2 regions of the Rhizobium sp. RAF36 genome follow, and region 2 is predicted to be linked to the other one. Evidence: predicted binding sites of a transcription regulator. Region 2 holds the regulator's gene; the other holds the start of a gene.

Region 1 (4,423 bases), on a different contig from region 2:
GCGCATGATCGCGGGTCTCGAGAGCATCTCCGAGGGACAGGTGAAGATCGGCAACCGCGTCGTCAATAATGTCGAGCCGGCCGATCGCGACATCGCTATGGTATTTCAGAACTATGCGCTTTACCCGCATATGTCCGTCCGCCAGAACCTCGAATACGGTCTGAAGAACCGCAAGACGCCTCGGGCGGAGATCGACGCCCGCGTGGCCGAAGCCGCCCGCATGCTGCAGATCGAGCAATATCTGGAGCGCAAGCCGAAGGCTCTCTCGGGCGGTCAGCGCCAGCGCGTCGCCATGGGCCGCGCCATCGTTCGCAAGCCTGCCGTCTTCCTCTTCGACGAGCCGCTGTCAAACCTCGATGCCAAGCTGCGCGTCTCGATGCGCGGCGAGATCAAGCGTCTGCAGCGCCGCCTCGGCACCACCTCGATCTATGTCACCCACGACCAGCTGGAAGCGATGACGCTGGCGGACCGCCTCGTCGTCCTGAATGGCGGCGAGATCGAACAGATCGGCGCGCCGCTCGACGTCTACCACACCCCGGCCTCCACCTTCGTCGCCAGCTTCATCGGCTCACCGGCCATGAACCTCCTGAAGGCCGAACTGCATGGCGACAAGCTGGCGATCGGCCCTAGCCTGATCGACCTCGCAGGCAACGCTCCGGCCTCCGGTCCCGTTACCATCGGCATGCGCGCCGAGGACCTGCGTCTCGCGCGGGCAGATGAATATGCGATGCCGCTCGCCGTTGAATATGTCGAGGAATTGGGCTCGCAGCGCCTCGTCCACGGAATGCTCGGCGATCAGCAGCTGACTGCTGTCGTCTCGCCGGAAACGCCGATCGCCAGTGAAATGCGCTTCGTCATCGCTCCCGAAAAGCTGCACTTCTTCGCAGCCGATAGCGGCAAGCGGATCGGTGCCGGCGTCGCGGCCAGCACAAGCGCGCCTGTCGCCGCCGAGCCAGTCCAGTAGGCTTCGTCAGGATCCGTTAAAATTTTAGCGGCTGCTTGAACGCCTCTCTTACGACTTGTCTGTTATTCCGCGAACATTGGGGTAGCAAACGGGGTGTTTCATGGCCTGGAAGCTGATGCTTGCAAGTGCGGTTGCAATGGCTGCGCGCACGGTGCCATATGCCGTGGCGATGTCGCGCGGCAAATCCTTCATCGCGCATTCGAGCGATCATCTGCCGATGAAATCGACGCCGATCAACCCGGACTGGGTGGTCAGTGGTGACCCGCAGGCCCGCACCGCCGAGCATTCACGCGGCCATGACGAAGCCTCGCTGACGGCGATATGGGATTGTACGGCAGGCGAGTTCCGCTGGTTCTTCGGCTGGGACGAGACCGTGATGATCATCGAAGGAGAGGTCCATATCACCGCCGAAGATGGCACCGAGCGCACACTCCGCGCCGGCGACGTCGCCTTCTTTGCCGGCGGCACCTGGGCCAGCTGGCGGGTCGACAACTACGTTCGCAAGGTTGCCTTCCTGCGCAAGCCGTTTCCGGCGCCTGTCGCGATTGCCTACCGTCTCCGCAACATGCTGCGCAACGGCGGCCAGCAAGGACTCGCCGCCTGAAAAAATCATTGATAGAGGTGCCGGGAAGCCCTTGATTGGCCGTTGCGTTCAGCCGTCTTGCGACCTACATCTGTCCGGCATTCAGTGAGGGACGGAAATGGCCAAGATCAAGAACGTAGCGGTCCAGATGGACCATGTTTCGGGTATCAACATCGCAGGCGATTCCACCTTCGCCATGAGCCTTGAGGCGCAGACCCGGGGCTACAAGCTCTTTCACTACACGCCGGATCGGCTGAGTTTCCGCGACGGCCAGGTCTTCGCCTCGGTCGAGCCTATGGTGCTGCGCGACGTCAAGGGCGACCATTTCGAGCTCGGCGCGCCCGAGCGCATCGATCTCGCGACCATGGATGTCGTCCTGCTGCGTCAGGATCCGCCCTTTGACATGGCCTACATCACCTCGACGCATCTGCTCGAGCGCATCCACCCGAAGACGCTCGTCGTCAACGATCCGGTCTGGGTGCGCAATTCGCCGGAAAAGATCTTCGTCACCGAGTTCGCTGATCTGATGCCGAAGACGCTGATCACCAAGGATGCCGCCGAAATCCGCCGCTTCCGCGATGAGATGGGCGACATCATCCTCAAGCCGCTCTATGGCAATGGCGGCGCCGGTGTCTTCCATTCGACCAAGGACGACCGCAACCTTTCCTCGCTGCTCGAAATGTTTGGCCAGCTGTTCCGTGAACCCTTCATCGCCCAGCAATATCTGCCTGACGTGCGCAAGGGCGACAAGCGGATCATCCTCGTCGACGGCGAGCCTGTCGGTGCCATCAACCGCGTTCCGGCCGAGCATGACAGCCGCTCCAACATGCATGTCGGCGGCCGCGCCGAGGCGACCGAGCTGACCGCGCGCGAGAAGGAAATCTGCAAGCGCATCGGCCCGGCTCTGAAGGAGCGCGGCTTCTTGCTGGTCGGCATCGACGTCATCGGCGAATACATGACGGAGATCAACGTCACCTCTCCGACCGGCTTACGCGAAGTCGCGAAGTTCGGCGGCGCCGATATTGCCAGCCTTCTCTGGGATGCCATCGAGCGCAAGCGTACCTAAAACGGGTGTTTTGTTCTCATTTTGATGAGCCAATACAACCCGCTGCAACCTGAACGCAGCGGGTGCGGGAATCTGTTCGTTTATTGTTCTTGTTTTATTCTGTTTTCCATGCCAGATTGCAATTGGCGGCCATGATGGGTCGTAAAACGCGATGTAGTTGGTTGCGGGGGCAGGGGCATGGTCGCGCGCGTCAGTACGGTTGCATTTCAGGGCATTGAAGGTGTGCCGGTCGAAGTCCAGGTGATGGTCGCTCCGGGCAAGGTCGGCATGCAGATCGTCGGTCTTCCCGACAAGGCCGTAGCGGAAAGCCGCGAGCGGGTTCAGGCCGCCCTTCATGCGTCGGGGCTGGCGCTTCCGGCCAAGCGGGTCACCGTCAATCTGGCACCTGCCGATCTTCCGAAGGAAGGCTCGCATTTCGATCTGCCGATCGCGCTCGGCCTAATGGCGGCGCTCGGCGCCATTCCCGGCGATGCGCTTGCGGATTATGTCGTGCTCGGCGAGCTCAATCTGGATGGCACGATAGCCCCGGTTGCCGGCGCGCTTCCGGCGGCGATCGGTGCCAACGGTCTTGGTAAGGGCCTGATCTGCCCGGCCGACAGCGGCCCGGAAGCGGCCTGGGCCGGGACCGGCCTTGATATACTGGCACCGAGAAGCCTGATCGCTCTCGCCAATCATTTCCGCGGCACGCAGGTTCTGTCGCGCCCCGAGCCGTCGATCCGCGCCAACGCTGCCAACCTGCCCGATCTCGCCGATATCAAGGGTCAGGAAAGCGCCAAGCGCGCGCTCGAGGTCGCCGCTGCCGGAAATCATAATTTGCTGATGGTTGGGCCTCCCGGCTCGGGCAAATCAATGCTCGCAGCGCGGCTGCCATCGATCCTGCCGCCGCTTTCGGCTGCCGAGCTACTCGAGGTCTCGATGATTCACTCGATCGCCGGGCAGCTCTCCGGCGGCAAGCTTTCCGATCGCCGTCCATTCCGTACCCCGCACCACTCGGCGACCATGGCCGCCATGGTCGGCGGCGGTCTGCGGGCGAGGCCCGGTGAGGCGTCGCTTGCCCATCACGGCGTCCTCTTTCTCGATGAGTTTCCGGAATTCTCGCCGCAGGCGCTCGATGCATTGCGTCAGCCGCTGGAAACCGGCGAATGCATCATCGCCCGCGCCAATCACCGGGTCTCCTATCCGGCCAGTATCCAGCTGGTCGCCGCCATGAACCCCTGCCGCTGCGGCATGGCCGGAGAGCCCGGCCACAGCTGCGCCCGTGGCCCTCGCTGCCAGTCCGACTATCAGGGGCGGATCTCCGGCCCGCTGATGGATCGCATCGATATCCGCATCGACGTACCGGCCGTGGCCGCGACCGACCTGATCCGGCCGATGCCAGCCGAGGCGAGCAGCACGGTGGCCGCCCGCGTCGCGCGCGCGCGAGACTTGCAGGCCGACCGGTTCATCGCTGCAGGCCTCGGCGGCATCGTCACCAACGCGCGCTGCTCGACGGCGCTCATCGAGAAATACGCCGAACCGGATGCCGGCGGCTTGCAGCTGTTGCGGGATGCGGCGGAGAAGATGCGCTTCTCCGCCCGCGGCTATCATCGCGTTCTGAAAGTCGCGCGTACGCTCGCCGATCTCGATGGAAAGACAACGGTTGGTCGTATCCATCTGGCTGAAGCGATCTCCTATCGGATCGCGGGCGAGCGGCTGACGGCTGCAGCATGAAGGGAAGCGAATAGCGAATAGAAAAAGAAAAGCTTGCTTAGCACTCAGGGCCGAGCAAGCTTCGCTATTCGCTATTCGCTATTCGCTATTCGCTATTCGC
Region 2 (4,423 bases):
CCGATCGCGGCCGGGAGTGGAGCCGGATCTGCGTGGCCTCCATGACGTTGATCGCTGTTGGCATCCTCGCCGCACAATTCGAGACCTGGAGAGCCGGTACTGTCGTTCTCGATTCGGCGGTAACGACGACGCTGACAGGCCGCGTAGAGCGGCGGGAAAGCGATGGCCGCGGCGGCTGGCGGTATCTGTTGGCGCTCAAGGCGACGGAGAACCCGGCGCTGAAGCGGCTGCCAGAGCAGGTGACCGTGATTGCGCGCGGCCAGAAAGCGGAGTTCGAAACCGGGACTTGGCTGAAGGGCAGGGCAAGGCTGACGCCGCCCTCAGGGCCCGCTCTTCCCGGCCTCAACGACTTTTCGTTCGGTGCCTATTTCGACGGCGTCGGTGGCAACGGTTTCTTTTATGGTGCCCCTGCCGTGGTTCCGGCGGACGAACCCGGGTCCGCATCGATGCAGGATCGCGCGCTTGAATGGCTCTACCGCTTGAGAAGCGGCATCGGCGACCGTATTAGAGGCATCCTGCCTGGCGACACCGGCGCTTTTGCCGCCGCTCTGGTCACGGACGAGCGCCGCGCCATTTCGAGCGAGACGACCGAGGCGCTGCGCCAATCGGGCCTTGCGCATATCATTGCCATTTCCGGTCTCAACATGGCGCTGTCGGCAGGCATCTTCTTCGTCGGCTTCCGCACCGTGCTCAGCCTGCTTCCGGCTGTCGTCCAGGCCTATCCCGTCAAGAAGATCGCCGCAGCCGGTGCGCTTGCCGCCGTCACCGCCTATTTCCTGATCTCGGGCTTCGCAGTCTCCGCCGAGCGCGCCTTCATCATGATGGCGATCATGCTGGCGGCGGTCTTCTTCGACCGGCCGTCGATCAGTCTGCGCAACGTAACCCTATCGGCGCTGGTGATCATTGTCCTCTCACCCTCGGAGATCATGGGGCCAAGCTTCCAGATGTCCTTCGCCGCGACACTGGCCCTCGTCGCGGGCTATGCGCTCTGGAAGGAGAGGCCGGTGCGCGACCGGCCCTTCGCAAAGTTTCGCGCCGTCAGGATGCTGTCTTCCGCCGCCGCGTTCTTCGGCGGCATCCTGCTGACCTCCGTCATCGGCGGCTTCTCGACTGCATTGTTCTCGGTCGAGCACTTCCACCGGCTGACGGCCTATGGCCTGCCAGCCAATCTCGCCGCAATGCCGATTATCTCCTTCATCATCATGCCGTTCGGCCTCATTGCCATGCTGTTGATGCCCTTCGGCCTCGATGTATGGGCGTGGCAAGTGACGGGTTTCGGGCTCGATCTGGTGATCGCCATTGCCAGGACGGTTGCCTCATGGGGCGGCGATATCGGCGTCGGGCGCCTGGCGTTTTGGTACTTTCCCGCGGCGGTGACAGGTTTCCTGCTGCTGACTTTGCTGCGCAGCCGCATGCGCCATCTCGGCACCGCGATCTTGGTGGCATCGACGACAGCAGCCGCGATGTTAGGAGGCCCTCCGCCGCCGAAAATCGTGATTGCCGAGGACGGGAGCATGGCGGGCATCGTCAGTGACAACGGCCTCGCCACCAATCGCGAGCGGCCACCGGGCTTCATCTTTGATCAATGGAGGCGCGCTCTGGTGATCGATAAGCATTTGTCACCGGCGTTCCCGGCGCTCCCGGATATTCCCACCGCACCGCGCGGTGAAAGGCTGAAACTGACGGAGGCACAGCAGAACGACACCATGAACGCGATCAAGGCCAGTGCGACGGGCGAGCGCTTCTCATGCGTGAAAAAGTCCTGGTGTACGGCGAAGCTCGACAACGGTTCGATCCTGACCGTGATCGAGAATGCGGCGTTCCTTGGCCCAGCCTGCGACATATCCGATATCGTCGTCACACCAGTTCGCCTGCGCCTCGATACCTGCCGCTCAGGCGCCCTGCTTTTCACCGGGGAGACACTGCGAAAGACAGGCGCTGTCGAGCTTCGTTTCCCCAATGGGATCGCCGAAATCACCACATCATTCGAGGGTCTCGACCGGCCCTGGATCCGCCACCGCGCCTACGATTGGCGCAGCGGCACTTTTGGTGAAAGCGAGACGCTCAGTGATAGCGGCGGATAAGGCCAACGAGCTTGCCCTGAACCTTGACGCGGTCCGGTCCGAAAATACGGGTTTCGTAAGCCGGGTTGGCAGCTTCGAGCGCAACGGATGCACCCTTGCGGCGAAAGCGCTTCAGCGTTGCCTCTTCGTCATCGACGAGAGCAACGACGATATCACCGGCATTGGCGGTATTGGTGTTGCGGATGATGACCGTATCGCCGTCGAAGATGCCGGCCTCGATCATCGAGTCGCCCTTGACCTCAAGAGCATAATGTTCACCGTTTCCGAGCATGTCGGCGGGAACAGTGATGTCGTGTGTGTTCTGCTGGATCGCCGAAATCGGCACACCGGCTGCGATCCGGCCCATGACCGGCACCGAGATCGACGTGTGATTGTCCTCGTTCGCAGGCTTCGGCGGCGCGACCGGCTGCGGCTTGCCGAGGCTGCCTTCGATGACGCTCGGCGAGAAGCCGCGGCGCGGCTGGATGCTCGGGCTGTAGGCTTCCGGAAGCTTGATGACCTCGAGTGCGCGCGCCCTGTTCGGTAGGCGGCGAATGAAGCCACGTTCTTCCAAAGCCGTGATCAGGCGATGGATGCCCGACTTGGAAGCCAGGTCGAGCGCGTCCTTCATTTCGTCGAAGGACGGCGGTACGCCGGACTCCTTCATCCGCTCGTGAATGAAGAGGAGAAGCTCCTGTTGTTTGCGCGTCAGCATCGAAGTCTTTCCCCAGATTCGTGAAACAAAGCCAGAACGGACACTATATGTTCCATATGTGTTCCGCAAGTGCCTAAATATTGGTAAAACTTCCGATGATTTTTCGTCGTTTTTGAAAGTTTATTTGCCGGATTGGTGATCCACGCTTGCGCTTTACCAGGCAGGGCGTGCAAATCTCTGCCGGCTTCACCGGAGGGAACCGCCATGACGCATCCGCTCGATCATCTGGTACTGCCCGTCACCCATATAGATGTTGCCCGCGAGCGACTCGGCCGTCTCGGTTTCACCGTCGCGGCCGATGGCCGTCATCCGTTCGGAACGGAGAATGCCTGCATCTTCCTTGCCGACAGGACCTACCTCGAACCGCTCGGTGTCGCCAACCAGGCGGAGTGCGACGCGGCCGTCGCGAAGGGCAACAGCTTCGTCGCCCGCGATCAGGCCTTCCGCTTCCGCTGCGGCGATGACGGCTTTTCGGCCATCGTCTTCGGCACCGATGATGCCGATGCGGACAAGGCTGCCTATGATGGCGCGCAGCTGAGCGGCGGTGATATGGTCGAATTCTCGCGGCCGATCGTCATGCCCGACGAAACACAGGCAACGGGCGCCTTCAAGCTCGCCTTTGCCGCCGATCTCCGGGCGCCCGATGTCTTCTTCTTCGCCTGCCAGCGGGTCAACGCCTTTCCGGCCGATCGCAAGGCACTGGAAACCCATGCAAACGGCGTCATCGGCATCAGCGAGATTGCCCTGAGCGCTGAGGATCCGCAGGCCTTCGCCGAATTTCTTGAGACAGCCAGCGGTGGAGCTGAGCCTAGGGAGGCGGCACTCGGCCTATCCTTCGAATTACCGAACGGGAAACTTTCCATCTTCTCGAACGAGGGCATGGAGGCCTATTTCGATGCGGAGCCACTTGGGACCGATAACGGCCTCAGGGCGCGCGCAATCGTGTTTTCGGTCGGTGATCTGGCCGTGACAGCGGCGCATTTGGCTGCTAACGGGATCACCCATGTCAGTATGAGCAATCGTCTATTGGTGAAGCCGGCGCCGGGACAAGGCGCGATCTTTGCCTTCGAGGAGATCCAATGAGCAACACCAATGCAGAAGTCGTCGCCGGCGAGGGTGCTGGCCGCGTCACATTTTCGAATACGGGCAAGCTGTCGCTGATTGCCGGTCCCTGCCAGATGGAAAGCCGCGACCACGCTTTCATGGTCGCCGGTGTTCTGAGCGAACTCTGCAAGTCGCTCGGTATCGGCCTCGTCTATAAGTCGTCTTTCGACAAGGCGAACCGCACATCGCTTTCCGCCGAGCGCGGCATCGGTCTTGAAAAGGCGCTCGAAGTCTTCTCCGATCTGAAGAAGGAATTCGGCTTCCCTGTTTTGACCGACATTCACACGGAAGAGCAGTGCGAGCAGGTGGCTTCCGTCGCCGACATCCTGCAGATACCGGCCTTCCTCAGCCGCCAGACCGATCTTCTCGTTGCCGCAGCCAAGACCGGCCGGATCGTCAACGTCAAGAAGGGCCAGTTCCTGGCGCCTTGGGACATGAAGAATGTTCTCGCCAAGCTGAATGCCAGCGGCAATCCGAACATCCTGCTCTGCGAACGCGGCGCCTCCTTCGGTTACAACACGCTGGTCTCCGACATGCGCTC

The links. The regulator LexA, encoded in region 2, represses DNA repair genes until DNA is damaged. The targets are predictions, from matches to a motif close to TGTTCNNNNTGTGTTCNG.
Region 1: the regulator LexA is predicted to act here: its motif matches at 2,687-2,704, upstream of AB4Z25_RS07175 (YifB family Mg chelatase-like AAA ATPase).

The regions. Positions count from the first base shown of each region.
Region 1 is NZ_JBFREC010000002.1:250,382-254,804, forward strand. It holds gene AB4Z25_RS07160 (sn-glycerol-3-phosphate ABC transporter ATP-binding protein UgpC) at 1-964, shown strand, start outside; gene AB4Z25_RS07165 (cupin domain-containing protein) at 1,065-1,568, shown strand; gene gshB (glutathione synthase) at 1,666-2,613, shown strand; gene AB4Z25_RS07175 (YifB family Mg chelatase-like AAA ATPase) at 2,791-4,323, shown strand.
Region 2 is NZ_JBFREC010000001.1:957,398-961,820, reverse strand. It holds gene AB4Z25_RS04795 (ComEC/Rec2 family competence protein) at 1-2,084, shown strand, start outside; gene lexA (transcriptional repressor LexA) at 2,065-2,778, opposite strand; gene AB4Z25_RS04785 (VOC family protein) at 2,983-3,861, shown strand; gene kdsA (3-deoxy-8-phosphooctulonate synthase) at 3,858-4,423, shown strand, end outside.